2 regions of the Paenibacillus sp. J22P15 genome follow, and region 2 is predicted to be linked to the other one. Evidence: predicted binding sites of a transcription regulator. Region 2 holds the regulator's gene; the other holds the start of a gene.

Region 1 (15,061 bases), on a different contig from region 2:
CCCACTGCCAGACTTTTCCGGCAGAATCAACGGAGTATGCCGAATCCTGATCTGTATAAATAGCTTTAATATTCTTCAATGTACTGATTTTTCTCGGTGTTGGAATTTCTGGATTATCGATGTCAACATGACCTCCATATCGACGCCCTAATTCCCAAACTGTTCCGTCACTCTCCGTCTCTCTTTACTGCTAGTGTTTCTCCATTTTTACAGACTGCCAAGGACTTCACATTCGAAATGGACGCTTTTTTATTATCGCCTATATCAGAAAGAAGCCCATCACCGAATGCATAGGCAAATCCCCAGCTTACAACATTACCACTTGTTGTTACTGCCGAGACATGCCTTCCGATGCTTATTTGCGCATAAGTAAATTGAGGGATAGAAAATAAAAGGATTATGGTTATTATTGTAGCAACTGATTTTTTCACCAAGCAGTTCTCCTTTGCGCTTAATTAATAAAATAGAAATATTAGCCATTTCATATTACTATAATCCTCTACTAAATTCGACATAATTCTTATTCCCAAGTAATTTCATATTACTAACTAAGAATAAACAGTAAGCCAAAGCTTGGAGTTGTCCATGATGTAGGCTCTGAATTTAATGGAATAGAACAAGCTTTATGGCTGAAATGTTCGTATTAATTTTATTTCCCCTTCAGAATATGCGTTTTTCTTGCCCTATCTAGCGATTGACGATGTAGTGCCGCGCCTATTACGATATAGTCAGCCCGGGTGAATGATGAGATAAAGGTGATAGTAATGAAAGATACAGTTTCCATACCGAAAGATACTTTTCTGCGGATAAAACGCTCAATTGAACATTATTGCACGAATAGCTGCCCATTGTTCATGGGTGCATGCTTACATTTCGAGTGCCCTTTATTCGCAATTGAGCATCAATTGATGGACCATGAAGATGACGGACCAGTTGAGGATGAACCACTATGCTGGTATTTAATCCATTTTACATCGTGTGATGAAATAGCACTCATTAGAACGATAAACGATAAGGCGGAACAGATCGCTGATAATTACGGAGAGCCATACGATTTACACGTTTTCGGAACACTTGAACTTGCCTATGAAGAATTGAAGAAACTTTCGAACAAGGAGAGGAGGTGATCGATTAGCAGACTCCTCATCCCATATATAGCTAGCCAGCCCCCCGACGTATCGGGGGGCTGTTAAATGTTAATGAATAGGATCATTTCGTATGTGGCAAACTTAGTTTGCCAAAATAATCCTGAGGAGTTCGAATGAATGAGAATACGCTTGGTATGGGCTTGAAAGCGGTAAGTACGGCTAAAATGAAACGGATAATCATTAAAGTCGCAAACTCAATGTCGTAGCGGAGCCGTGACATATGGAGGAGAGCAATGAGTAAGATATCGAAGGCGCCAGCAGCGGATAACTTAAATAAGTTGATGAGACGTAGGTTTAAAGAGGGAGAATCGTTAGATGCGGTAATCCCCTCTTTTATGGAGAACCTGATGGTGTTCAAGTCCGAAGGAACATCGAAGGCTGAACTTGACAGCCAGCTGCTTTCATTTAAGAATTGGATCCTCAGCATTGGCGGAAGTTATGAGCGTTTCCATCGTTTTCATGTTCGAATCGTGCTGCGAGAGGATACGATTGATATCAAGATCAACTTGTTTAATGACGAGTATTTTGTGCTCGTAAATGGCAAAATCGAAAAAGCGTTGAAGCTATTTCCGTCAGTTCAAGCATGGCTGGAGATCAGGTTTAGCATTTGACAACAGCTTGCAACAAAGAAAGAACTGCCGCGCAATTGGGCAGTTCTTTCTTTGTTAATCCAAATACTTCGTAAACGTGCTATCGCTTTGTCCGGGAAGTTTATCCTTATTTCCTCGCATCATGCACATACTGGCTTCGCCAGCAAAATAAAATGTGTACTTACCTGCCGGATGGCGATAGCCTCCGCGGTGTAGCCAGGCATGAGCAAGAGAACCCATCATAGTAGCATTACCAATTCCAGTGTTGCTAATTTCAGTCGCATTAATTGTGACGGTTAATAAGTTGGTTTCTGGATAGGAGGCATTAACCCCTCTAATATTAAAACTGCCTGATTTCTGGTACATAATATAGGCTTTGCCGGCTCGACCGAAACCGTTCGCCGCAATCTGTGTCGTAAGGCTATCCATCTGTACAGATGCTGCTGCTCTGCCGTTTGCAAGTTTTCCTTCAAACCAAACGGGGGATAAATTAAATTTAGCATATTTGTTAACACATTTTTGATAGTTAGAAATTCCAATTTCATCTACCTGTTGATAATGCTCCCGCCAAAAGCCTAATACGCCAGCAATCAAAGTACGAATACGATTAATTGGTGCTGTCGTAAACCTTGTATCCACATAAAAAATCATTTTTTCTGGCATTGCTTCGGACACAGGAGCCTCTGGAACCGTCATCATTAATTTCTTATACGTTACTGATACATGCGCTTTTGGCACGCCTTGGCGGCGCCTCTTCTCTTTCAAAAAAGATCATCTCCTTTCCACATACTAATTCCACATACTAAGATATGCTGGAGCGAATATAAAAGGAGATTCGATTCACGCGTATAGGTGGATATTTTCGTATCGCCATTTATTCTTTAACATAGTAAAATAAAGGAAATAATCCGGAGACAAGCGTTTAAACTCGGTACTAAAAAACATATAAGTGGGGTTAAGGTATGCAGGGGAAAAAGAAAAGATTGAACTCACGTCACTTAGGCTTTCGCAAGTTGATGACAAACCTACACATTCATACGGCTGTTATCGAAAAAACGTCTGTGCTCGTCTTTCAAGATTTCGAGCTCATTGGGAGTGGCGCTATCGACGCTTTCAAAGAAATAACGGTAGATAACGGAGATCGTGAAGAGATCGTCTTTATCGTCGGTGAGCGATATATTAAGCGCAACTGTATGCTCGTGTATGCGAAGCGGGAAGCGTTTTGGAAGGATCCGATACCGTTAAGCTAACTGGCAGATTAATGGAAAAAAACTTTTTGTAGTTTCAGTAAATTATTAGTGATAAATTAAAGATAACGAAAAGTAATGGATATAATAGGAGGCTACTCAATGAGCGAAATCAATGCGATTGAAAATGCTATTACAAAGTTCAAAGGCACCCAATACGATACAACAAAATTGACTGATGAAGAACTTGAAATTTTACAAAAATTTGCCCCTGCTTTATTAGTATCTACCAAATTCATTCAAGAAGGTAGCAAAGTACAGAAAAGAGTATTTAGCACTATCGATAAAGCAATGGATATTTTTGCAGACCAAATAAAGAATCCAAATTCAACTCCAGAAGAAAGAGAAATGTTGAATTATCGAATCGAACGAATGGTTGATCGAGCTTTAAAAAAAGATACGGAGTTCAAACAGTGGATGTTGGTGAGTGGTAGTCTCATAGTTGGAGGATTAGTAGGTGGAGGATTCTGGGCAGCAAAGAAAATCAACTCACACAGAGAATCTCACTTCAACTAACAGGGAAACGTTAGCTGAATAAGATCCTGTGCAGCTGGTCATACGATCGGCTGCTTTTTTTACAAGATAAGATAAATTTAAAGTCGTCGTTTTTAGAATGAACAGTATGAAATTATAGGAGTCCTAAAATGAAAAAGAAAATGAACTATTTAATTTTAATTTTAACGATCATTTTTATGGTTGGTTGTACCAATTTAGAAGATACATCCAGTACAGATGTAGAAACAGATTCACAAGAAGTAACCACAGATACAACAAATAAAAATAGTGAAAAAAGAGAAGCTGTCAAAGCGGTTGTTGATGAACCAGTAGGAGAGGAAACATCAACACAACCAAATAACGAATTGTTTTTAGGATACAAGCTTATCGAGGTTGATGGTGGTGATTTGTCTGGGCATCGTGAACCTAATGTTGTTGTTGACATTGGTTACGGAGACCGTGAATATTGGGCATTTACCAATGAATATGGGCAATTAGTGCGCGTCATTGCCGATAAACTTATTTTGCAAGACGACCAAAACGAACCGGTATTATCATCTGGCAGGTATTACCCCGACGAAGCAAAGGTTCCTGGTGTTGAAAGTGATGTTTTAGATGAAGGGCATGTAATTGCTGATTCTCTCGGAGGGGTATCGAATGCCTATAATATTACCCCGCAAGATAGCACGCTTAACCGGCATGGTGACCAAGCGTATATGGAAGATACGATACGCAAAGCAGGCGGAGCAACGAATTTTGAAGCGATTATCACCTATCCGAATACAAAGACCCAAATTCCTTCAAGTTATCAATACACCTATACATTAAAGGGGAATGTGATCGTTGATAAATTTGACAACGTGAATCCTGATGAAGTAAATGAATCACTTGGATTATCAGGCAGTGATTCTTCTGATTCAACCAGTTCAGAGGATCTTTCTAGTGTCGATACAAACGGAAATGGAAAGGTAACGATTAAAGAAGCGAAGGCAGCCGGTTATAGTATGCCAATAATGAGTGACCACTGGCTGTACAAATATATGGATGATCGTGATGGTGACGGAATGGTAGGTGAATAAGTTAAAACAGGGAGCAGGACGCCGTCGCGTTGCTCCCTATTTTATTGAAGTAACGGATAGGATAAGAACAAATCCTTTGACTAAAGAACGTATGTTCTCATACAATAACCATGAGGTGATTTGTGGTTATGAGCGTGAACAGTAAGAAACTTCATGGCAATGGTCGATGGGAATCATCGCGTATGATGCTTCCAGAACACCGCGAGCAGTATATCGAGCTCATGCAGAGGGATCGCATAAAAGCAGCTGGGCTAAAGCCTGAAACGCCTCCGGCGTCACGTGAGGAGCTGCAGATGATGCATGACTTTGTTTTGCTTCCGATGGCTTACACGATAGCCGAGAAAAATCGCAGACAGGTCGAAGAGAAGGCACGGTTACTTCGCGACCTATTCACCAAGGCGACCGATATTGTTCTTGGTCGCATGCAAGCCGATTTAGAGGAAATAAAACAACAACTGAAGCGGGCGAATATCACCGTTATCGCTGGCGAACGCATCGATGGAGTAGCGTCATACTCGTACAGATGCCGTAGTCACAACGGCGCCTTTGCCATTACACGGGAGTACGCGAAAGATCACATCGGCAAGATGATTGGTCAATATATAAAAGGATTATTCTAAAAACAAATAAAGCTGCGCTCAAGGGAGCACAGCTTTATTTGTTAGAGGACAAATTCTACAAAACTAGGACTTCGCATGAGCCCTTTTCTTGTCCAGCACTGAAACTTCACTCGGCACGAAAGCTTTGGGTCGAGATAGATCCAATCCTTATCCTCGCCTGTCACCAGTTGCTCGTATACGCCAGAGAACGCTTTTCGCGCTTGCGGCGGAACAAACTCGGTTAGCCCAACATACTTTTGATCTTTCATAAGACTCCAACCGAAATCGCCTTTACGAATTGCAGCAATGGACACCGTCTCGTACAAATAGTTCTTTATTTTTAACCAATCTTGGGAGCGGAAGTCGATCCGATATTTGCTCTCGCGTCTTTTGGATACGATGCCTTCCAAACCCATGGCTTTGACTTGTGAAAATAGATTTTCCCCATCCTCATAACTTGGAACAACAGAAATGACATTGCTTGGAACGACTACATTGTCTAGCTGCTCAAGTCTTTTGTAAAGCGGCTTATCCATCACAGATTCGCCATTCATATAAAGAAGATCAAATGCTGCAAAATGAACAGGTGTAGCACTTTTCTTCTGACCGCTACGAGCCATAAAACGCTCCATAACAAATTCAAAGCATGGCTTGCCTGATTCATCAAAAGCGATCATTTCTCCGTCTAAAACAACGCTTGTGGCATTTATTTCGACATCTAACAGCTCGGGATATTGTTTCGTGCAATCCGTCCCATGTCGGGTATAAATCTTGAACCCATCTTCGGATAAGTGCAATAAAGCGCGATGACCATCAAACTTCATTTGATGAATATAATTGCCGTTTGGGACATCCTCGCTTCTTTTATGAAGGAGCATTGGTTTAATTGGTTCTAAGAGCATAGCAATCACCAACAATAACGTAACATATCCAATCTCGATGCACATTAGGGGAATAATGGGCAAAATCTAACTGCAAGCAATTTGACACGATAATTGGTCATCATTTTCACAAAAAAAACCTGGTCATAATGACACAGCTACTTCCCGTGTCATTTTTTTTGCTCATATTTTTGAATCTCTTCCTGTATAATGCTCATCAGCTCTTTAACTGATTTAATTGGAATTGCAGCAGCTTCTCTCAACTGGTACCAAGAGAGACGTTGACCATTTTCATAAGATTGTTTTGCTGCCCATCTAATCCTACGAATCTGATATTCTTTGACTGACTCCACTACCTCATTTAATTTCTTAAATGAAAGAGGCAGACGATTTAAGTTTGAACGGAAGTCTTGACCGATTGTTTTAACTAAGCTGAGTTTTGTAACACGAATGGGATAACTTTCTTTATCTTGGATTCGTTTTGCAGCTGTTTGGATTTTTTCCACTAGCTCTCGGTCCACTTCATCCCAAGCTATCAATGATGATTTACGCCCCTTTTTTTCCGGGGCATTATTTCTTAGCCATTCACGATCATGCCGATATAACCAAACATAGCCGGTTCCAGCACGTTTAGCAAGAAAGTGTATACCTTCATTACTATAATTTTTTCGTGCTTCCATCCACTTTGCTCGGTTTTCCCTACGTAGTTCTTCAAATCGACTGTTATCTCGAGTATGATGCGGGATTACAGCTATACCAGCAACTTTTCGTTGATAATATTTACTGGCAGCCTTCGCTGTTATCCCTAATCTCAGTCCAATTTGCGCATACGTTAGTTTATCCTTTTGTTTAAACTCGATAAGCTTTTGTTCCCATACAGTTCCATATTGCCGAACTGTATCCAAGCGATACCTATCCGAATCAGAAATATCCGCGCCGCTTCTCGTATAAACAAAACCACAGTTGCAAGTAAATACACCTAAAAAGTCACCTGTAATCGTGTGTCGTTGAATATCACATTGAGTTACAACGGGCTGATGGTAATGGTTAGCCGCTGGATTTAAGCATATCCAAGGAGATTCACTGAATGGTTTAGCATCAGTGACAACTGTTTTACAAAAATCTTCTGGCGATATATCTAAAAAAGCCATCATTAATAAATGTCGAAGAGGTTGAACATAGTTAACAGCGGACGGTCTAAACAAACTATAGAGCCATGGGGGTTGCTTTTCGCTACATTTCATCTCAGTTAGATAGTCTATACCAAAAAAGGCTTCTACATCGTCAGCTAACTTCTTAATTTTTATTCTATTGCTTAACATGACATAACCCTTTTGTTTCAGATAATGCATATACCTTAATCGTAATTCATCACGTGTAAGAAACGGAACCCCATCTTGTAGATATTCATAACTAGCCTTTGAAATAAAAATATCATTATCCGTGACTTGATTGATATCATAAGGTTCAATTAAATATTGAGTGTTACTCAAAATTCTCTCCAAATCATATATATCGTGGCGAAATCCAATTTCTCTCATTGATGGTACTGAATGCACTGGACTAGATATTAATCTTTTTTGGTGTATTACACATACCTTTACACCAGGTAATTGATGCGCACGATGCCAATATGCTTCATGGTAATGTTGTCGATCGGCTTCTACGCATTTTAAGCAAAATTGCAAATACTGAGGAGGTCTTATCAAGCTTTGCGTAATGCCTGAAGAAATAATTGTTTTCCAGCCCTCTGTCCCCTTCATTCCTTCCATAATGATTTCAGCACGTTCCTCAGGTAAAAAATACCGATAATAAGGAAATACGGTATGTTTATCTATCAGCTCTTGTGGAGTAATTTGAGAGGATACATTCATTCTTTCACAAAGACTATTGAGATGACTCGGAAGAATAATCGAACTCGGTATAGTTCGTTTGCCGAACAAGTCCTCAGCCGTCTTCGTCAATGAATCATTTCCCGATCGGATATGATATCTGGCGTAAATACTATAGAGAAGCTCATCTGGATACGGCGTCGGGAAAAAATTAGGCATACTTTTAAAACTCCTTTCTACCTAGTATATGCAGGTCGAAAGGAGTATATCTAACTTACAAAGATAAACAACAAGAGCCGACAATTAGGCTATTCTTGTTGTTACTCACGCATTTTTAAAGATGCTATACTGCGTAATTAGTTTATCAATTTCTTCTTCTACAGAAATTGAGCGTTCTTTTCCCAAAACAGCTTGGCTCAATAAAGTTGTCCTGGTCACTTCGTTTCCACTTTTATCAAGCGTACTAGCAGCCCATCTTAAACGACGTTTTTGGAAAGTGTCCCTGTCTTCAACAACGGAGTCCAAAAAGGCTTTTGTCAGAGGAAGTTTATCAATTTGACTAGCCAAGACCCCGATTATACCTAGAATATTACCTAATCGGTTTTTGGTTATCCTTTGCGGCTTTTCATTCAAAGCCAAGATTCCATCTACCGCCGTTTGGATCATGGATAAGAATTCTAAATCTCTTTTCTTCCAATCAACTCTGTCGCCCATATATGTTACCTGACTTTGATTGGTAGTGGAGTTTTCTTCAAACCATTCCGCATCATGCCGTTTCAACCAAGTATAATCCTTGCTTGCCAACTCACGTAGTTCTTTCATGGTGGCATTAGGACTTGTTTGTTTGGCTTTTAACCAACGGTTACGGTAACCATCTCGTACACGCTCGTTAAATACGAATCTTGATTTATCTTCCTGCAAGGGCTTTATATTTGTTTTCTTTAAACCCTTATGGAATTTTAAACTGTTTAAGAGTATGTACTTTTTTATTGTTGTACTGGATGTATTAAGCTGCTGTGCCAAATCATTTAGCGTATAGCAACGTTTATCTACAAGTTCCTTTAATTTGCTATTCCACACATGTCCGAACTCCTTAACTTTGCTGATGTCGTACCTATCACTTTCGTTTCTTTCAAAGCCTATCCGACAATAAACAAATCCACATTCACATGCGAATGTGCCTACAGGCTCTTTCGATTTTTGATCGATGCTGATAATCATATCCTGAATTACTTCTTTTCTATAATGATCAGCTGCAACGTTTAAGCATAACCACGGACCTTTGCCAAATGGTGCGTATTCTTGCTCTTGCAAGAAATCTGTATATGGAGCTTTAATTAAAAAACGTGTAAATACTAATTGATGAAGAGGATGTACAGAGCGATTATCATCCATTCGTAGGAGCTTGTTCATCCAATTATTACTTTGGCTTTCACTCAATTGACACTGGACAAGTTTTAAAAAATCCTCTCCGTAATAATCAACAAACTCGGAACGTACTTTGTCTTGTCTCACCCTGTCTTTAGCGGCTAGTCCTTTTGATTTCAAACGAGCCTTTATTTGTTCATTTATCCAGGATTGTTCTTTTACCAATCCCCAATTTTCAATCAGCCACTTTATATCTCTGGCAAGATCAGTACATTGGTTCATCATTCTATCCGAGTATATATTCTCGTCCAGCTCCAACGGGCAGTTATGAAGATTTGCTTCAACTAGATTCCGGTTGATACTTACAATTGGAATATTGCTATTTTGTAAAGGTATTTTGTGATGTGGGCATACGATTACCCCAGGAATTTGATGCAGCCTTCTCCAATACATTTCATTATATTGTGCTAACTGCTCCTCAGCACAGTTTGGACAATATCGTAAATAATAGTGATTGCTAATGGTGGACGCTACAATACCTGTAAATGCATGGATACCATGACCATCAGAATCCATCATAGCCGCATATATTCGTGCAGCTCTATCTTCGTTTAAAAAGGCTGCATAAAACGGATACAACGTATGGTTAACAATAATCTCACTCGCATCTAACTTAGTAGGTCCTGGCAAGTTTTCTATAAAAGTCACAATCCCACACGGAAGATCAAATGATATGGATGCTTTTTTCTTATTAAAGAGATCCTCAAATGTTGCGCTGGTACTATCATTACCTGAACGGGCATGATACCTTGCAACAACACTATAAAATAACTCATCGGGATAAATTGTAGGTAAGAACGTAGCTGCCGCCATCTCAAACACCTCTTTAAAAAGTATTTATTTCAAGTCTGTTCATATTTTCCAACAATGAAACCAAACTTAAATAACATATTTTTAAGGAGCTAAAAAGTTTATGAAAATAGATAGGATCAAAAATTTTGTAATATAGCGGGCAAATTTTGCATAGTGAGTAATCATTTTAGAACAAGATTTTGCGGGGATAAAAACGGAGACGATTTAAAACAACAGATAATGCTAGCTTACTGGAAAATAATAAAAATAATGCTTCAATACAACCTATATATGTAAACTAGCGAGCCATTTAGCTCGTCAGTTCGTCCAGTTCGTCAATAAGTCGGTCACTGAACAGACCTTTTCCTTCTAATTCTGAAACATCTATTTCTTTTGCCTTTCTTTTTGTAGCTGCCGGTTTATGTTCTATTTCTTCATCCAGCAACCTCAGCGCCTCTCGAGCAGCCATATTAACATCAAGCGGTTTGTTGTACTCTTTAATACTTTTAATTGCAATTAATGCAATTTTCTCAGCCTTTTTCGCGCTGATACTATCATCGAATACAAGTAATTTATTGATTACTTGGTTAATATGAGGCAACGATTCCTCTTCCGCCAACTTTTCGTTAGCTTCCTTGATGATTTTTGCTCGATTACTGCCTCGTTTAGGCGAGTTACTTTTGATTAATTCTTCGATATCAAGCGGGAGAATATCGCCATACTTCATTAAAAGTTCCTCGTTACCGGTGCGAAGCGCCTCTATTACTTCTTGTAGTGGCTTGAAATTTTTGTTTGCCACTTGTGAAATCAACTTTGGCGTAAGAATCTCTTGGTTCGTTGATATGGCATGGATTTGGCTGATGGCGAACAACTTCACCACTAAATCCAATATCCCTTGGGTTTCATCGTATATGAGCTCCCTCATTTCATCAGTCAGTTCTGTCGTTTTCTTTGTCCACTGATAGTTCCAAAGCCCATCAAGGAACATATTATAGTCGTTCCACTCTTCCTCATTGTCTCGCCGGAGCCGTCCCCAAGGCGACGACCCCATTCCAGTTCCTCGCTTCAAGATCTTGAACTGTCCTCCAATAACTTTTGCAGCTTCGTAATTGCCTACAAAAATGATTGGAACGCCTAGTCGATTGACCATATTTACGAAAAACCTAAGCATTTTTTGTCCGCCATCCCTCGATCCTGAGAGATTCTGTATTTCATCAACAATCAAAACTCCGATGCTATGATTATTAACTATCTGAATCATTTGCGTCATCATTTTTTCTGTTGATGAACTACTTTTTCCGAACTTGTCAAGGTACGACGACCTCTCACCTAAAATTTTGTCAACCCTCTCAAAAAAGCTCATACATAATCCCTTTAACGATGCGCCATCATGTGGACAGTCTAATTTTAAAAATGGGATTTGGTACATGACCAAATGCTTCTCTTTATACTTACTGTGCTCAATAACGCTTGGATAGAGATTAATCACCTTTTCGAGTGATTTTGATTTACCGGCACCAGAAATGCCTAAAATCGTAAATCCAAGAGAAGGATTCATGTGTTCTTCCGTTAGCTCATATTTTCCCGTCTTCAGCTGATCAAATGCATCACGTGATCGCTTAACATGCTCCAGACCAAGTGGGCTTCTAGTGCAATAGGCTTGGCGCATTATTAGCGAAATATCTCTCTCCAAATCAATATTTTTCTGAAACGGAAGGAAATATTTAAAAACACGTGGGATACAATGCATACGGTGAACTGCTTCCAATTCTTTTTCGCGTTCATCGAATGCGGGGTAAGTGAGTAAGCTGGTTATAACCTTTTCCTCATCCAATATTTCCGGAAGAGCCTCAATTAATGGATTCCCCTGATATTCTGTGACCAACTGATCTGTGTATTCTGCTGTTACCAATACAATCATCCCTTTCTATTTAAATACTTCAGCTTTGCGCTGTTTTTGGAGCAAGGCAAGTTTTTCAGCAAAGGTTTTATGCTTTGAAGAAGCTTCGCCTGTGTCTACAACTCCCGCTTGTGGCTCAGATTCAACCACTACTTCTTTCAATTTTGGAACAGATATTTCATCCGCATGTGTAGATCCTACGTTTTCCTGCTCAGCAGGCAATTCGAAAAACTCTTCATCCCGCAATTCTTGCTTCTCAATCGCTCTTCTTTCCGGGAGATTTTTGATTTTTCCAGCTTTACTCTCCACCTTCTTCCCTCTGGCTTTTTTAGCGCTTTGTTTCACTAGCTCTTCATCTTCGTGAAGTACAACAATTTGCTTTTCCAATGCTTCTTCTTTCCCAATGCTTTTTCTTCGACTTTCAAATTCGTTCAAATAGATTACCTCCGCGATATCCAAGTCTTTAAACCTCGACTCAGTGTCTTTGAGATAACATTTTTCGTAACTTTTTCCCCCTGCGGAACGAATGTAGATGTGATTCATGTTACTGGTAAAATCAAACGAAACATCTACTTTCCAACGCCCTTTCATTGCGGCTTTTGCATCCCACCTTTCTCTTATTGCGGTTTCACAAGTATATTTCATCCCCCTAAACTCAATTCCTGACTCTGTTACACTTCCTTTCCCTGCACGCATTAGGTTCAACCTTACGGTATCTTCTTTGTGCCACCGCATAATACCCTGGTATTTACGGATTCCCCAGTTCCATATCTCGTATGGTTTTGAATTGATGTCCTCTTCGATCATTGCACGAGTTCTCTTGTAACTTTGCAGTACAGTGGTATTGTGTAAAACCACTGACCTCAAAATCTTTTGACGAAACTCGTGAATGTCTAACATTGCATCAAATCGATAATCTTGCCCTGTTCTTTCCTTTAAATCGAGAATAACTCGTCCAGGAGTGAACGGTAGTGTTGACCCCTGTATGGTTCTAAAGTACCGCTCCACAATGCCCTTCAAATCACCCCTACCGGGAGGAGCCACAGTTATAGTAGTATTGAAGGCAGTAATATAATTGTTAATCAATGTGCTCTTAAGCTCTGCATTATCGCAGACAATTTTCTCTGGAATATGGCTGCAATTCCACATTTCAGCTGAGATTTCTATGCCAAACTCTTTACAGAAAGCTACTTTATCTGTAGAGGCATTTGCTAATGCCATTTTTGCGCCATCCCAGGATGGACCCTCTAATCCTATATAAACGCCGGCAACTAAGCGAGAAAACACATCAATTGCAACATATATTACAGGTCTACCAATGATCCAACTTCGATTACTGCGACTAACTAAATAGATATCTGCGATTGTTGCATCAACTTGATACACCTGTCCTGGAGATGTAACTCCTTTCATTGAGTTACTATTTAAAGGACGTTTCAATAAATCATATGCTTTATCTCCACGTCTGGATTTATAGTCCTCAATCTCATCTTTACCTTCAGTCTCATACCAATAAGTGAACTGCTTTACTGAAGGTTTTTCCTTTTTGACACTCGGCAGTTTATCATCTTGTCTCTCGGTAAAGAATTCTTTGATCATTCGGATATAGGTAGCTGATAAACTAGGCTCATCCTTGCTCCTATACCATTCATCAATTGCAAAACGGAAATACTTCTTTATTGTTGGCGATATAAAAATCCCATCGCCCAATACATCGGGATGTTTACGTTTTCGTCCCCTCTTCTTTCCGTTTTGTGGCTGTGTTCTTGAAGCGCCAGCTTTTCCGCAATTTGAGTAATCGTATAGAAAAGCGTCTTTTGTCATACCCCTTTGCCAAAATAATCGCAGATAGTTTCTTACCGTTCTTTTATTACTATCAAGCTCGACAGTTATTTGGTTAATAATTTTACTCCTTTCTTTTTCATCAAGAAGCAGGCAATGTGACTCGTATCGCGAAAATGGCTCAAATACTTTCCATAAACGATCTCGACGATCTTTGCTTTTTTGGTCTAATGTATCTTCATCGACCAACATAACGAATGGATCGTCGTCTAATCGCTCGATAAGATCTGCTTCCGCCAGATTTATAAAAGCGTCCAGTCTCAATTGAAAAGGAAAACCTGATTTTTTATCATCGATATTGAAGAAATACATAACCCTTTCTTCATTATCAATGTGAATCAACCTCGCAATTATCTCCTTGTCCTCTTGAGTGATCTGATAAATACCTCGTAATTGCGGGATAACCTCAGTCATCTTAAACCTCCTCGTAAAATGAGATTTCCTTGATAAGGCATGATTCGCATATACTCCCATCCATACTCGCTCGTACTATTTTACGAGCTAATAAATGGCGGAATAGATACAATGCCGTCCCTAGTGGCAAATTTTCACGAAAATCAAGCTTAGTGCAAACATCGCTGACCTCATGACCTTTAGGCGACGTTTTCAGCGCATGTATCAGAACCGGTATCACTTGCTTCAATTCTCCAATGCTGAGCTCTTCACTGGATTGTAGGGTATAGGCGGTTCGAAACCAAAGGTAATTTGAAATCAGTCTCATGTTCATTTGTGCTTCTGTCACAACAGCAAAATCGATCTTTCGTCGGGACCAATATGTGTGCTCTAAAAGCATCATTTTTAGTGCACTCCGATCACTTTTCTTGCTTTGTGGAATAATGGACCTCGCGATATTTTTATACCGCCCATTTTCAAACGTTGTAATCATGAAATCAGTTGTAAGAATCTTGGGCGTTCCTGTCTTCAGGTCTATCGGATACTTCAAGTTAATGCTTTCTGCGATTTCAATCGTCTCGACCCTATCAAAGAGTGGATATCGCTCACGAATATCAACCACCTTATCGTTCCATTCAAGTAATAAATAATAATGGTACTCAATGTTTGATACCAAGTGATGGATCCGATTAGTTTTCAAACCGGGCACTTTATTTTGGAATCCGGATGAATAACCCGATTCAACAGTAAACCACGGCTTGTATTTTCGCCCATATCCCTGACCGTAGCCTTCCTTAATATGGCGCTTGATCTTTTTCTCGCTCCAATACATTCT
Region 2 (15,061 bases):
GCCAGAACCTACGGAGGAACCTGGATCAGGGAACGGGACGGGCGAGCCAAGTCCGACCCCTACACCAAACACAGGTATGAACAACAACAGCAACAATGCTTTAGGAAATCCTGAAACCGGCGGCAATACGTAAGGAACGGGTGGTTACTAATGGCAGTTAGAAAAAGAGCCCCATTCTTATATCTGATCATTGTTGTCGCAGCAGTATTGTTTGTTGCAGGCTGCGGCAAGAATGATTCAGGTTTAGCAAACGGGGATCGTGCGGCAGCTTCGGCCAAACAGATGAGCTGGGATAAAATGCCGGACATGCAAATTGATCTTGATAAGTCGTACGCAGCAAAGTTCCAGACGACTAAAGGTGATTTTACAGTCAAGCTGTTCACAGAAGAAGCGCCGGTAACGGTAAATAATTTCGTTTTCCTTGCTCGAGAAGGCTTTTATGAAGGATTGACCTTTCATCGCATTATTGAGTCCTTTATGGTTCAAAGTGGAGATCCGAAAGGTGACGGCTTTGGAACACCTGGATATTCCATTCCAGATGAGCTTAGTACGGAAATGAAATATGAAGAGGGCATAGTTGCGATGGCTAATGCGAGCAAGCCCAATTCGGGAGGCAGTCAGTTTTTTATTTGCACAGGACCTGATGCTGCAAATTTAAACCGCGAGCCTAATTATTCAATCTTCGGTAAGATTGAGAGCGGCATGGACGTTGTCCGAGCTATTTCAAAGACGCCCATAAAAAACAACTTGCCCGCCGAGGACATTATCATCACTGGAATCGAAATCGTGGAGCAATAAAGTGGAATACCGCCATTCGTGGCGGTATTCTTTTTATTTTTATGCGAAGAGCTTGGTTTATTTTGTTTGTCGGCTGGAGATGGACGTTAAGATATGGTAATCTTTTTTATATAGGTAAATGTCAACTGTCGCTGGTCGCAAAGTGTTCGCTGTATAATCAAAGCCAAGAAGAGCTGAGCAGTTCGCTTGCGAGCTTTTCCCAAATGAACGGAAAGGTACGTTCCGTATGAAGAGAAAATTTTCAGACCGGGCTAACTGGCGGCGTATCTTGCGCAAAAGCTATTCGTGCTTAGCGCTAGATGGTGAGGAGTTCAAAGGTCTCGTAACGTTTTATCGGATTCATGAATTGCGTGAGCCTTTATGGAAGGAATATAACGGACGCAGATTATGCTTGGCCGATCGCGGGTACTTATGGATGCAGCATTTCCCAAGAGGCGAGCATTTTGTCGTAACGACGATGTTTGACGATAAGGGACGCGTCGTGCAATGGTATATTGATGTGTGCAAAACGCAAGGTTTAACCGATCAGCAGGTGCCTTGGTTCGATGATTTATATTTGGATGTTGTGGTGCTTCCTAGCGGGGAAGTGTTCCTTATGGATGAGGATGAGCTGGAGGATGCCTTAAGACAAGGTGATGTGAATAACAGGGACGTGGCTTTGGCCCGCAAAACAGCAGGGAAATTGCTCTCCAGCATTCGTAATGGAAGATTCCGCTATTTTACACTCAGTTTAAAACATCGGAAGAGCTTGATTGAGCGAACTGGCGAATTGAGCGAATCATGAGAAAGGCAACAGGTTCTAGGAGCGGCTCACGCAAACGATCAAGGAAAAGGCGTCCGTGGCTGCTCTTGTTTCGTGTTGTTGCCTGGATCGTATGTGCAGGCGTGTTCTGGTGCGGATATTTATTATGGTTAATTAATGGGTTTGATACGAATAAGCCGCTTGTACAAGCAGATGCTGGTATCGTGCTTGGCGCAGCATTGTGGAATGATGTGCCAAGTCCAGCCCTTAAGGAACGATTGGATTATGCATGGCAATTGTTCGAGGCTGGTACGGTGGACAAGCTTATTTTGTCCGGCGGATTGGATGCTAATGGCTCAGTGAAGACGGAAGCTGAAGGTATGCGGGACTATCTAATTGCAAAAGGTATTTCAGCTGACAAGCTGTTACTAGAAAATAAAGCGACTAGCACTTACGAAAACTTAGATTATAGCAAGACGATAGCTGAGCAGAATGGTCTGACCACACTTATTGTCATTACACATGATTATCATGCTGCCAGATCAAAGGAGATCGCGAAAAAGCTTGGTTTTACGCAGTTTCAAGTAGCTGCGACAAAGTCGAAAGTGCTTAATCCAGTTTATAATGAGTCGCGTGAAGTACTTGCTTTCACGAAATGGAAGCTCGACTCTTTGCTTCTTAGTCTCGGAATGAGTCCTTCTGATTCGAAGCTGTAAATCTGCTAATATGCTGCTGCAAAGTAGAATAAACTTGTAGTGCGGTTAGCCGCTATAGCTTTCGAAGCAAAGGATAGGTGATGACTCAGATGAGTGGACACGTCAAATCGGGACCCGGTAATGGCACCGCAAGGCCTTCCCGCCAGATCAATGTGGTTCTAAGAACGCAAGAAACATTTCAGACTGGAGCATCAGCTACAGCTCTTGAAGCAGAGCCGCTGCCTGCGGTTAAGCCGTTGCCTGGCGTTGACCATTATGCCGAGATTCAGAAAGAGCTAGAACCGATGATCGGTATGGAAAATGTGAAATCTCTCGTTTATGAAATATATGCTTTGCTCTACATTAGTCGAATGCGTTCAGAAGCTGGATTATTTGGCGGCTCTCATGTGTATCATATGATTTTTAAGGGTAATCCAGGGACGGGCAAGACAACGATTGCGCGTATCGTGGCAAAACTGTTTCAGAAGATGGGTGTCTTGTCTAAAGGACACCTAATCGAGGTGGAGCGAGCTGATCTTGTCGGTGAATATATTGGACATACCGCACAAAAGACACGTGATCTCGTTCGGAAAGCGATCGGTGGAGTATTGTTTGTGGATGAAGCATATAGTCTTGCTCGCGGGGGGGAGAAGGATTTTGGGAAGGAAGCAATTGATACGTTGGTCAAGGCTATGGAGGATCACAAAAATCATTTTGTGCTCATCCTTGCGGGTTATCCAGCCGAAATCGATGATTTTCTACTTACAAATCCTGGTTTGCCTTCACGTTTTCCGATCCAAATCGAGTTTCCAGATTATTCAGTGGATCAGTTAATTCAAATAAGTGAACTGATGGCGAAAGACCGTGATTATATTTTGCAGCCACAGACCATATTTAAATTGAGACAACATTTAATGCAAGAAAAGCAAAATACGATGTTCTCGTTCAGCAATGCAAGATACGTCAGAAATTCGATTGAGAAAGCGATTCGGTTTCAAGCCGTTCGTCTGCTGACGCAATATGCGAGCTCTGTTCCCGCCAAGCAGGAGTTAATGACAATCAGACCAGAGGATTTAAAATGGGACACAAAGCCAATATGATTGTGTAGTTTAGAAGGAGTATGAGATGAGCGAGATTACATTCGATACCAATCCGAACATGATTGAAAAAGCAATATTGATAAGCTTAGTTACATCAAAAGAAAAGCGTAAGGGCGGAGACCCCGAGATGTCGCTTCAAGAGCTTGTGCAGCTCACGGAGACGGCAGGGGTCGAGGTGCTCACGACGCTCACGCAAAATAAAGAAACTGTCGATTCTAAATGGTTTATCGGTAAAGGCAAAGTTCAGGAAGTTAAAGCATTAGCTGATGAACTGGGTGCAACGACAGCTATTTTCGATCAAGAACTATCAGGTGCTCAGGTTCGAAACTTGGAAGAGGCGCTCGATTTGAAGATTGTCGATCGTACTCAGCTGATATTGGATATTTTTGCAGGGCGGGCCAAAACTCGTGAAGGTATTATTCAGGTTGAGCTGGCACAGCTTAGCTATCTTTTGCCGCGTCTTTCAGGACAAAGCAAAAACTTATCGCGCCTCGGAGGCGGCATTGGTACCCGCGGTCCAGGGGAATCGAAGCTTGAGACAGATCGCCGTCATATTCGCGATCGTATTTTTGATCTGAAGACGGTACTCGACGAAGTGGTACGTCACAGGAAATTGCACCGCGAACGCCGCAAAAAATCCGGTGCAATTCAAGTGGCTTTGGTTGGTTATACGAATGCTGGGAAATCGACGCTGCTGCGCGAGTTGACTCACGCGGATGTTTATGTAGAAAACCAGTTGTTCGCTACGTTGGACCCGACATCTAGAACGCTTGAGCTGCCAAATGGCAGAGAAATCATACTTACGGATACTGTAGGTTTTATTCAAAACCTGCCGCATGATCTCGTTGCAGCATTTCGTGCGACGTTGGAAGAAGTGTGCGAAGCTGATCTTGTGCTGCACGTAATCGACAGCAGCTCGCCAATGCGTGATGAGCAAATTGCGGTTGTAAACAAAATTTTGGGTGATCTTGGCGCAGCCGATACACCGCATGTCATGGTCTACAATAAGAAGGATATGTGCGAAAATAATGGTTCTTTAGCTGACTTGCCGATTACGAGCGGCGATAACCTTGTTATTAGCGCATATGACGCTGAGGATCTCGAGCTGCTGAAGCAAATCGTTCAAGATAAGTTAAGCGGAGACGTAGTAACCTTTAATGTTCCTGCGGAGCGTGGAGATTTGATTGCGTTAGCTTACCGAAGCGGTGAGGTTATCAATCAAGAAGTGATTGAAGATAGTTTGCGGCTAACCGTTCATGTAAGTAAACAGGAATATGAACAGCACGGGCACCGTTTGAAACAATATATTGAGTGAATTAGCTTATGCTTACGAAGTAGTTTTGCTTCGCAAAACTTTAAGGCATATGCTTACGAAGTAATTTTGCTACGCAAAATTTAAGGAGAAGATATCAAAATGAACAGGCATCATGTAAACCAAGGACTATGGGATCATCTAGAGCAGCTTGCAGAGCAGTCTGAGGTGCTTGCAGCAGAAGCTTTTCGGAGTATTGATAAGATAGCAGAGAAGAATCAATGGAAAGTCATTGAAGCATTTCAGCGTCACAAAGTAAGCGATTTTCATTTTACCGGTTCAACGGGCTATGGCTATAATGATCGTGGACGTGAAATCCTTGATCTAGTATACGCTGACGTTATGGGTGCTGAAGCTGCGATCGTACGACCCCATTTCGTTTCAGGCACGCATACGATTAGCTGTGCTTTATTCGGGGTTCTTCGCCCCGGGGATGAGCTGCTTTATGTTACCGGCAGACCTTACGATACACTACATAAGGTAATTGGTAAGCCTGGTGATGGTATGGGTTCTTTGCAGGATTGGGGTGTGAAGTATTCTGAGGTAGCGCTTCTTGATGACGGAGGTTTGGACTGGGCTCAAATTGAGAAATCGATTACGGCGCAAACAAAGGTTATTGGTATTCAACGCTCTCGCGGTTATGATTGGAGAGCTTCGTTCACAGTAACGGAGATTCAAACCATTGTAAATAGGGTAAAAGAAATTAAGTCTGATCTTATTGTGTTTGTGGACAATTGTTATGGTGAATTTACGGAGCTGTTAGAGCCTACTCAAGTAGGAGTAGATCTAATGGCTGGTTCACTTATTAAAAATCCAGGCGGAGGAATAGCTGAAACAGGCGGCTATATTGCAGGTAAAGCATTTGCTGTAGATGCTGCTGCATATCGTTTGACTGCACCCGGCATCGGCGGCGAGGTTGGAGCGATGTTAGGCACGCTTCGCCCGATGTTCCAAGGGTTGTTTTTGGCGCCTCATTTAGTTGGACAAGCAATTAAAGGAAGTGTACTTGCTGCGGCATTATTCGAAGAGCTTGGGTTCGAAACGAAGCCAAGATGGAATGAGCCGCGTACTGATCTTATACAAGCGGTCCGTTTCGGACAAGCTGATCATTTGATCGCCTTCGTACAAGGTATCCAGCAAGCTGCTGCGGTTGATTCACATGTTGTGCCGGAGCCTTGGGATATGCCGGGATATGAGAATGCGGTCATTATGGCTGCTGGTACTTTCATTCAAGGAGGCAGCTTGGAGCTTTCAGCAGATGCTCCGATACGCGAACCTTATATCGCGTATATGCAAGGCGGCCTTACGTATGCTCATGCAAAATATGGTGTTCTGACTGCATTATATCGCCTAGTGGATAGTGGTTTAATTGTGATTAAACCTTACATGACTTGACACATTTGAATGCGAAAGGTTAGAATGAACATATTATAGAGCGACTGGAAGGTTGATGCGACATGGCTGATGATATTCGCAGAAATATGGCCTTATTTCCTATCGGCATTGTTATGAAGCTGACGGATTTAACAGCCCGCCAAATCAGGTATTACGAACAGCATGAATTGATCGTGCCTGCTAGAACAGCAGGGAACCAACGATTATTTTCGTTTAATGACGTTGAACGGCTTCTGGAAATAAAATCATTGATTGAGAAAGGCGTTAACATCGCCGGAATTAAACAAGTGATGAATCCGGTATCGAAAGAATCGGATGATGCAACAATCGTTAGTGAGCAATCAGAAGTAAAACGACGTGAGCTATCTGATCAGCAGCTTCATCGATTACTTAAACAGCAATTGCTGGAGAAAAGGCCAGGTCAGGCTTCACTCATTCAAGGACAATTAACTCGTTTCTTAAATAAGCGCTAATTGACTTTAATAACCATTGATGTGCAAACTAAGGAGATGATTCTGTGAGTTACACTAAAGACGATATTAGACGTATAACACAGGAACAAAATGTTCGGTTTATTCGTTTGCAGTTTACGGATTTACTTGGAACGATTAAAAATGTTGAAATTCCTGTAAGTCAGCTTGAAAAAGCGTTGGACAACAAAATGATGTTCGACGGTTCTTCTATCGAAGGTTACGTTCGTATTGAAGAATCTGATATGTACTTATACCCTGATCTTGATACATGGGTTGTATTTCCATGGGTAACACAAGATCGTGTTGCTCGTCTGATCTGTGATATCTACATGCCGGACGGAACACCTTTCGCTGGAGATCCACGCGGTATTTTGAAACGTGCATTGAAGGAAGCGGAAGAGCTTGGTTATACGGCAATGAATGTTGGTCCTGAACCGGAATTTTTCTTATTCAAAACCGATGAGCGCGGTGAGCCAACTACGGAGCTTAATGACCAAGGCGGTTACTTCGACTTAGCACCTATGGATATGGGTGAAAATTGTCGTCGTGAAATCGTTTTGACACTTGAAGAAATGGGCTTTGAGATTGAGGCATCTCACCATGAGGTTGCTCCTGGTCAGCATGAGATCGATTTTAAATATGCTGATGCGATCAAGGCTGCAGACCAAATTCAAACGTTTAAGCTAGTTGTTAAAACAGTTGCACGCGAACATGGCTTGCATGCATCGTTTATGCCAAAGCCTTTGTACGGTGTGAATGGTTCTGGTATGCACTGTCACCAATCGCTTTTCACTGGTGATACGAATGCGTTCTACGATGAGAAGGACAAGCTAGGCCTTAGTGCTGTTGCACGTCAGTATATGGCAGGAATCCTGCTTCATGCTCGCGCAATGGCAGCCATTACGAACCCTACAATCAATTCCTATAAACGTCTTGTCCCTGGTTATGAAGCGCCTTGTTATGTAGCCTGGTCAGCAAGCAACCGTTCACCAATGATTCGTATCCCAGCTTCACGCGGACTTAGTACTCGTGTAGAGGTGCGTAATCCAGATCCAGCAGCTAATCCGTATTTGGCTCTTGCAGTCATGCTTAAAGCAGGTCTTGACGGCATTAAGAACAAAGCACAGCTGCCAGCTCCTACGGACCGGAACATCTACATCATGACAGAGGAAGAGCGTCAAGATGCAGGAATTCCAAGCTTGCCGCTAGATTTGAAAGAAGCATTAGATGAGATGCTAAGAAGCGACATTGTATGCGAAGCGCTTGGCGATCACGCTCTTGCTCATTTTTACGAGCTTAAAGAAATCGAGTGGGATATGTATCGCACACAAGTTCACCAATGGGAACGCGATCAATATTTGACTCTTTACTAGAAATTAGATCCCTTGACGCCATAGGCGTTGAGGGATTTTTTTTGTGTTTGTAATAGCCAGTACCATATAGAGTTAGTACTATTCGGGAATCCGCCTTATTGCTATATTTGTTCTAATGGATAGTCGATTCAACGAGAAAGAGGTGAGCAACGTGACAGTATCCAATTCGGATCACGAAATAGATCAATTTGTGTACGTATTATTAACGGACACAGGTACATGGTTTACAAGGTTGATTAAAGCTTTTACAGGTGCTCCATATAATCATGCTTCCATTGTTATGGGAGATGATTTGAAGGATATTTATAGCTTTGGACGCAAACGGGCGAATAATCCATTGATAGCTGGGTTTGTCAAAGAAAACGTATATGAAGGGACGTTTCGCCAATTTCCTTCTACGCGCTGCGTACTGCTAAAGATCGCTGTATCGGATAAACAAAGAGCTTCGTTGTTGCAAGTTGTGCGTGAGTTTGAGAATAAAAAAGATCAATATCGTTATAATCTTGTTGGATTGATAGGTGTGCTTCTAGAACTTGATATTAAACCCGCTGACGCCTATTTTTGCTCACAGTTTGTTGCAGAGACCATGCGCAGGAGCGGCATTCCATTGTGGGAACGTCCATCGACACAAGTGACACCACATGATTTTCTACTGCACGAGCAACTCGAAGTTGTATACGAAGGACTTCTCTATAATTATCCATTGCTTAATCGTCAAAAATTAATTCGAAATGCACCTTCAAAAGCCCCCGCCTATTTCTTTTGGAAGCGAGTGGTTTAACATATGCGATTAGAGAAGATTGAAAGCACAAAAAGCACAAAAAGATCCATGTAATGGATCTTTTTGTGTGAGATTTACTATAGAAGGATTAAATTAAAGGTCTGTTTTAGTAGCCGCCAAAGCGCATGCAGCTGCATGCTATAATAACCAACAAGATGAAGAGAACAAGAATCGTACCAGTGTTTGTAAAGGCTCCACCTACATAACCGGACATTGTTCATTGCACCTCCTTTTGAATTGAATACATAGTATGATATGCGGATAAAGTCACAGTGATTGGGTAATTGTCCTTAGTAAACCAAAGAATAGGCTGAATCATCGATGCTTACGCACGGATTCAGCCTATTCTTTATGTACTAACAAGATAAAATTAATGAATATCGCGGAAAAGTCCGATGACTTTGCCAAGAATCGTTACATTTTGAAGTAAAATCGGCTGCATAGTTGAATTCTCAGGCTGCAAGCGAATATGTGTTTTCTCTTTGTAGAAGGTTTTGACTGTTGCTTCGTCATCCTCGGTCATCGCGACAACAATTTCACCATTATTTGCAGTTTGTTGTTGACGAACGATTACATAATCTCCATCATGAATACCTGCTTCAATCATACTCTCGCCCATGACATTCAGAATAAAGACACTGCTGTCACCGACAAAATGGGAGGGAAGCGGGAAATACTCTTCGATGTTCTCCGTCGCCGTAATTGGCACACCAGCGGTAACTTTTCCGACAATCGGTACTCTTGCTACGGACATCGGGATAATACCTTCAGAAACTTCTTGATCTAAAATTTCAATAGCACGCGGTTTCGTGGGATCTCGGCGTATTAGACCTTTCTTCTCTAAGCGGTCCAAATGACCATGAACGGTTGAACTGGACAACAATCCAACAGCTTCGCCGATTTCTCGAACGGAGGGTGGATAGCCTTTCTCCCGCACTTCATTCTTAATAAATTCAAGAATTGAATGTTGTCGGTTAGAAATCTTCGACACTGCAATCACTCCATTAGTAGGTTTGCAAAAAATTATAACATAGAACCGGAGTTCGTACAAACATAAGTTCTTAAGTACAGAGGTTCGTATTTTTTCGTTGACACCAAACGTTTGTTCGTGTAATCTAAAAACAGAACAAACGTTTGGGGTGCTGATAAATGATAACGAGTCCAAGTTTTTATAGAACGATACATAAGCAAGATACAAACAAAGCAACGAAGAGTAAACAAAGAGTAGGACTATTACTGAAGCGACATGCTGCTAAGATCACAGTTTGCGCTGCTGTGTTTATTCTTCTGTTTACTAGCTTCCTAATGATGGGAACATATGCTTCAGGGAATTCTCCTCAAGCAGCAACTGTAGAAGAGAATATTATCACTGTTAAGTCTGGCGACACTCTCTGGAATATTGCAAAGCAATTTACAAATGAAAGCCAAGATATTAGATATATTGTTTTTCTAATTAAAGACAGGAATGATTTACAAACAGCTGTTATTAAACCGGGTCAGAAGCTAATTATTCCTAGCATTTAGTTCCAATATCTATTACAATTTAATAGGAATATTTTATTCAATTAATTTTACTTTCTAAGTTATGCAGATGTTTTCACATCCGCTTGATTTAGAAAGTTTTTTTGTGTGAACTGCAGTGCAAACCCTGAATTCTATCGTCTATTAAAGGGGACTGAAAGGAGAGGCTATTTTGTTACGAGTTGAAGAGTTATCCCATTCATTTATGAATGGGCATGAAACGACCGCTGTTCTGCAGCAGATTAGCTTTCATGTACATAAGGGTGAAATGATTGCGTTGTTAGGGAGTTCAGGCTCAGGTAAATCCACGTTACTAAACTTAATGGCGGGTTTGATGAAGCCGACAGAAGGTCAAATCTTTATCGCAGATCATAATATCGTAACGATGAATGAAAACCGATTGGCAGAGTTTAGGCGAAAGCATATCGGATTTATTTTTCAAGCGTATGAGCTGATTTCCAATTTAACGGTTAGGGAAAATGTTGAGCTGCCGCTCGTATTTCAATCCACACATCCATTCATAAGAAAGAAAAAGGCACTTGCTCTCCTTGAGCAAGTAGGAATACCAGATAAAGCAGAGTTGTTTCCATCACAGCTCTCAGGCGGACAACAGCAGCGTGTCAGTATCGCAAGATCATTAATAACAGAGCCGTCAGTTATTTTTGCAGATGAGCCGACCGGAAATCTAGATACAAAAACAGAAGAAGAGATCATTATCATCTTGAAGCAACTGAATAAAACGATGGACACGACTTTCATTATCGTAACGCATGAACGTGAAGTAGCAGCTCAAACGGAAAAAATTATTACGCTGAGGGATGGATATCTTGTAACGGAACAAGAAACCGCAAGAGAAAGAATGTTTGCCGGGGGAATACAAAATTGAGAATAAGTGATATTACAAGGTTGTCCTGGGATCAGGTGAAACGCAGGAAAGTCGTAACAGCTTTATGTGCAGCAGGGATCTCCATAGGCTGTGCCGCAATTATTGTAGCGATGAGCGTTGGTGAATCCGCGCAGGTTTATATCGAGAAGCAAATGAATAGTTATCTCAAAATGGACGAAATAACGGTTACAGCTAATACTGGAGCGCGTTCGAGCAGCGATGCTGCCGCTGCCGAAGATGATTCTTTGAAGAAAGGATTGTTAACGGAGCAAAAGTTGAACATCATGAGGCAAATTGAGAATGTAGCAGCAGCAGCACCATATGAGCAGCTCAATCATATGGAGGTTATGACATTAGACGGGCTTACTTCACAAATGATGACCCAAATTATTGGTACGGATTTAGAGACGCTCTCTGCCTTTGGGAATGTAATGCTGCAAGGGGAAGTATCTGAACTAGCGGGAACAATCGTACTTAATTATGGTGCTACAATGGGGTTTGTTGATGAAGAGACAAGGCGGAAGGTGCAAGAGCAAATTGAAGCTAACCCTTATGATGAAGCTGTCTACAAGCAATATGATAACTTAAACCGTATTCCATCCGTTTTGTACCAGAAGCAAATTCAGCTTCGTTCCTATACACAGGAAGGACAAATTACAAGTACACCGCTGCGCGTGATCGGGGTATTGAAGAAGCCAACAGGTGTCAGTGATGATCAAGCGATGTACGATAAGAAGGGTTACGTTTCATTAGAGACAGCAGAGCTTCTCAAGAAAGAGCTTAAGCTTGGGGACGATGAACAGCAGGGCTACAACTCCATTGTTGTAAAAGTAGATCAGCAATCAAAAATTGAGTTGGTAGAAAAACAGCTTCAAAAACTAGTCGTTACCACGCAAACAAATTTGCATCAGAAGGAACGGCTTGCTAATGAGTTCAAAATAATAAAAGCTGCGGCACTTGGCATTGGTGTATTCATTCTAATCATCGCTTCGATATCGATTGTAGTTGCGATGACGATGTCAACCTATCAAAGAAGAAGGCAAATTGGCATTATGAAAGTTCTAGGTGCCAATCTTGGGCAAATTCGAAATATGTTCATCGTTGAAGCTGCGCTGCTAGGATTTTTAGGCGGTTTGCTAGGCGTATTATTTTCCTATTGGATTGTGTGGGGCATTAATGGTCTCATCTATAACCTATCTGGTGAGCAGGATTCAGTCATTATATTTATTCCCATATTTACGATACCGCTTGGCATGGCATTTGCACTTGCTACCGGTATTCTCTCAGGTATTTATCCAGCCATAAGTGCTTCACGCACAGATGCATTAACAGCCATTAGACGCGATTAATTTATAGTAGGAGAAGGAGTTTAATTATGAAAAGAAAAATAAAGTGGGGAATTATCGGACTTATTATCATTGGCATAAGCTTTGGATTATATAAAATCGGAAATCCTTCGCGTCCTGTCGAGATCGCTTCTGATTCAGAGCCTATTTCATTTCAAGTAACGAAGGAGACAATAACTAATACGGTTGAAGTAAAAGGAAAGTCTCTATATGAGCAGGAGACTCTCGTATATGCACCTTATGGCTCGGAGGTTAAACAGTGGTCAGTCGAAGATGGGCAGCAGGTCAAGAAGGGCGATGTGTTGTTCAATCTTGATCAGACAGCTGTTCAAAACGACATTATGCAAATGGAGGCGGTAATGCGCAAAGCTAAGCTTGAAGCTGAGCTAAATGACTATCTGGCTCAATTGAGCGATGAGTCATCTCCACTTGAATCTACGGAAGATATGCGTAAAAAAGCGCTCGTGGAAAGAGAAATTGCCCGTTTATCGAAGGATGTTAATGAAGTAACGGCAACCATTCAAGCAAAGGAACTGCTGCAAAAGAAAAAAATGCTCAATGAATCGAGTTTCCGTTCACCGGCGACAGGTATTTTTTTATTCGATAATCCGAATAAACGACCACAAGCGCTTGGGGATAATGAATATGTTGGCAAAGTTGTAGATTTGAATAAATTACAATTTATTGCATTAGTAGGTGAGCAGGATGTATTCCGAATAAAAGCCGGCATGTCAGTAAATGTGAAGATGAATGCAATGAAAGAGCTGAACCTTACAGGAAAAGTACATAAAGTGTCCAAATTCGCAAAAACAGGCACAGATCAAAATAATTTAAATCAGGCTGCTCAGTTTGAAGTGGTAATCGTACTTGAGCCTAATGAGTATTTGATTGCGGGCTTAAGCTTGAGCGGAGCCATAGAGACGGAGCGCAAGGAAAATACGACTGCGGTGCCTTCCATTGCTATTATCCGTGAAAAGGACAAGCATTTTGTCATGTTAGATGTAGGAAATGGTCAGTACGAGCGAAAAGAGATTAAGATAGGACTTGAAACGCCGGAACAGACTGAAGTGCTTGAAGGGTTGAAGCCTGGAGATCTGGTTGTTCTACAATAATGAACACTCAAATCACAGGTTACATTGTGTGAGATGAGATTCGTTTCCTTGACAACTGATTGGTGGAAATGTAAAAGTAGAGAGTAGAGTTTTTTTCATCATGAGAGGAGTAGAGCAAGTAATGGAATTCGAGAAAATAATTGAGCGTATTAACGAGCTAGCTCGTAAAAATAAATCGGAGGGTTTATCCGATCAGGAGATTGTCGAAAGAGATGAGCTTCGCAAGCAATATTTGACCGTTTTCAAAAGCAATTTTCGTCAGCAGCTTGATAATATTGAAATTGTTGACGAGGAAGACAATATTAAGCATTAGTTGATGTCTAGTGTACTACACTCATTTAATATCCACGGAAGGGTGATTAGATGAAATATAATCTACTTGGGAAAAGTGGACTAGCTGTATCCGAGCTTTGCCTTGGCACAATGACATTTGGCAACACAACAAGTGAAGCGGATTCGATCGAAATGATTGATCGTTACGTGGAACGCGGAGGTAATTTTCTCGATACAGCCGACGTTTATGTGAGCGGTCGTTCTGAGGAAATCGTCGGCAAGGCGATCAAGAAAAATCGTTCAGACATCGTCCTTGCTACCAAAGTGCGAATGACCACTTCGAGTAATATTAACGGTGTAGGCTTGTCTCGCAAACATATTATGGACGGTGTCGAAGCTAGTCTCAAACGCCTTCAGACTGATTATATCGATCTGTATCAGGTGCATGTCTGGGATCACGCAACACCTATTGAAGAGACACTGCGCACGTTAGATGATCTCGTGACTTCCGGTAAGGTCAGATACATAGGTTGCTCCAATTTTTTTGCATGGCAGCTAATGAAGTCACTTGCATACAGTGATGCTCGCGGGTATGTCCGTTTCGTATCGATTCAGCCGCAATACAGTTTAGTAAGCAGACAAATGGATCGCGAAATGCTGTCGCTTTGTTTAGAGGAGAAGGTAGGGATTATCCCCTGGGCTCCTATTGGCGGAGGTTTTTTGACTGGCCGATATACGAGGGAAGTGCCCACAGAAGGCCGGTTAACTTCAAAAGCAGGCGAGAGCTCGTGGATGCTGCGGGCAAACGACAAAAACTTTGTTATTCTCGATGCACTGCTTGAAGCAGCTAAAGAGCTGGACAAATCCCCTGCTCAGGTTGCTCTAAGATGGCTCATTCAACGTGAAGGTATTACATCACCGATATTTGGCGCAAGCACACTCGAGCAATATGAGGACAATATCGGCGCCATTGGATGGGAAATGCCAAGCGATGTGTGGAACCGTTTGGAGCAAATTAGCGCACTTCAGGAAGACTACCCAAATCGTTTTATTGAAAAGTTTCGCAGACCATTTGAATAGTTTTTTTAATTAGGAGGAGAATTCGTTTGTCACGATCTTGGGAGCGCAAAGTGCGCAAAAATATGAATGTTGTGAATAAGCAGCGAAAGAAGCAAGGTAATGGTCAAATCGTCTTTAATGCTGAGAAATCAGAGAAGATCGTCGGACGAAATTTCATAGCGCCTATCCTATTGA

The links. The regulator LexA, encoded in region 2, represses DNA repair genes until DNA is damaged. The targets are predictions, from matches to a motif close to CGAACATATGTTCG.
Region 1: AC0YN6_RS08655 (YhjD family protein) is a predicted target of LexA. The motif match lies at 4,644-4,657, and genes of this name have one in related genera.

The regions. Positions count from the first base shown of each region.
Region 1 covers NZ_JBWDNT010000003.1:74,207-89,267, reverse strand. Annotated here, with positions in the region: gene AC0YN6_RS08695 (copper amine oxidase N-terminal domain-containing protein) at 1-79, opposite strand, end outside; gene AC0YN6_RS08690 (hypothetical protein) at 168-431, opposite strand; gene AC0YN6_RS08685 (hypothetical protein) at 765-1,127, shown strand; gene AC0YN6_RS08680 (hypothetical protein) at 1,382-1,759, shown strand; gene AC0YN6_RS08675 (hypothetical protein) at 1,814-2,503, opposite strand; gene AC0YN6_RS08670 (hypothetical protein) at 2,722-2,988, shown strand; gene AC0YN6_RS08665 (hypothetical protein) at 3,088-3,501, shown strand; gene AC0YN6_RS08660 (DNA/RNA non-specific endonuclease) at 3,630-4,559, shown strand; gene AC0YN6_RS08655 (YhjD family protein) at 4,688-5,179, shown strand; gene AC0YN6_RS08650 (ATP-dependent DNA ligase) at 5,221-6,060, opposite strand; gene AC0YN6_RS08645 (TnsD family Tn7-like transposition protein) at 6,210-8,090, opposite strand; gene AC0YN6_RS08640 (TnsD family transposase) at 8,196-10,112, opposite strand; gene AC0YN6_RS08635 (ATP-binding protein) at 10,402-12,003, opposite strand; gene AC0YN6_RS08630 (hypothetical protein) at 12,019-14,247, opposite strand; gene AC0YN6_RS08625 (TnsA endonuclease C-terminal domain-containing protein) at 14,249-15,061, opposite strand, start outside.
Region 2 covers NZ_JBWDNT010000001.1:826,786-841,846, reverse strand. Annotated here, with positions in the region: gene AC0YN6_RS03945 (transglycosylase domain-containing protein) at 1-133, shown strand, start outside; gene AC0YN6_RS03940 (peptidylprolyl isomerase) at 151-798, shown strand; gene AC0YN6_RS03935 (ribonuclease FAU-1 family protein) at 1,025-1,582, shown strand; gene AC0YN6_RS03930 (YdcF family protein) at 1,579-2,256, shown strand; gene AC0YN6_RS03925 (AAA family ATPase) at 2,346-3,335, shown strand; gene hflX (GTPase HflX) at 3,361-4,650, shown strand; gene AC0YN6_RS03915 (methionine gamma-lyase family protein) at 4,750-6,042, shown strand; gene AC0YN6_RS03910 (MerR family transcriptional regulator) at 6,105-6,515, shown strand; gene glnA (type I glutamate--ammonia ligase) at 6,560-7,888, shown strand; gene AC0YN6_RS03900 (C40 family peptidase) at 8,040-8,669, shown strand; gene yjcZ (sporulation protein YjcZ) at 8,776-8,883, opposite strand; gene lexA (transcriptional repressor LexA) at 9,040-9,660, opposite strand; gene yneA (cell division suppressor protein YneA) at 9,819-10,193, shown strand; gene AC0YN6_RS03880 (ABC transporter ATP-binding protein) at 10,363-11,076, shown strand; gene AC0YN6_RS03875 (ABC transporter permease) at 11,073-12,425, shown strand; gene AC0YN6_RS03870 (efflux RND transporter periplasmic adaptor subunit) at 12,452-13,534, shown strand; gene AC0YN6_RS03865 (DUF896 domain-containing protein) at 13,656-13,847, shown strand; gene AC0YN6_RS03860 (aldo/keto reductase) at 13,898-14,887, shown strand; gene AC0YN6_RS03855 (hypothetical protein) at 14,914-15,061, shown strand, end outside.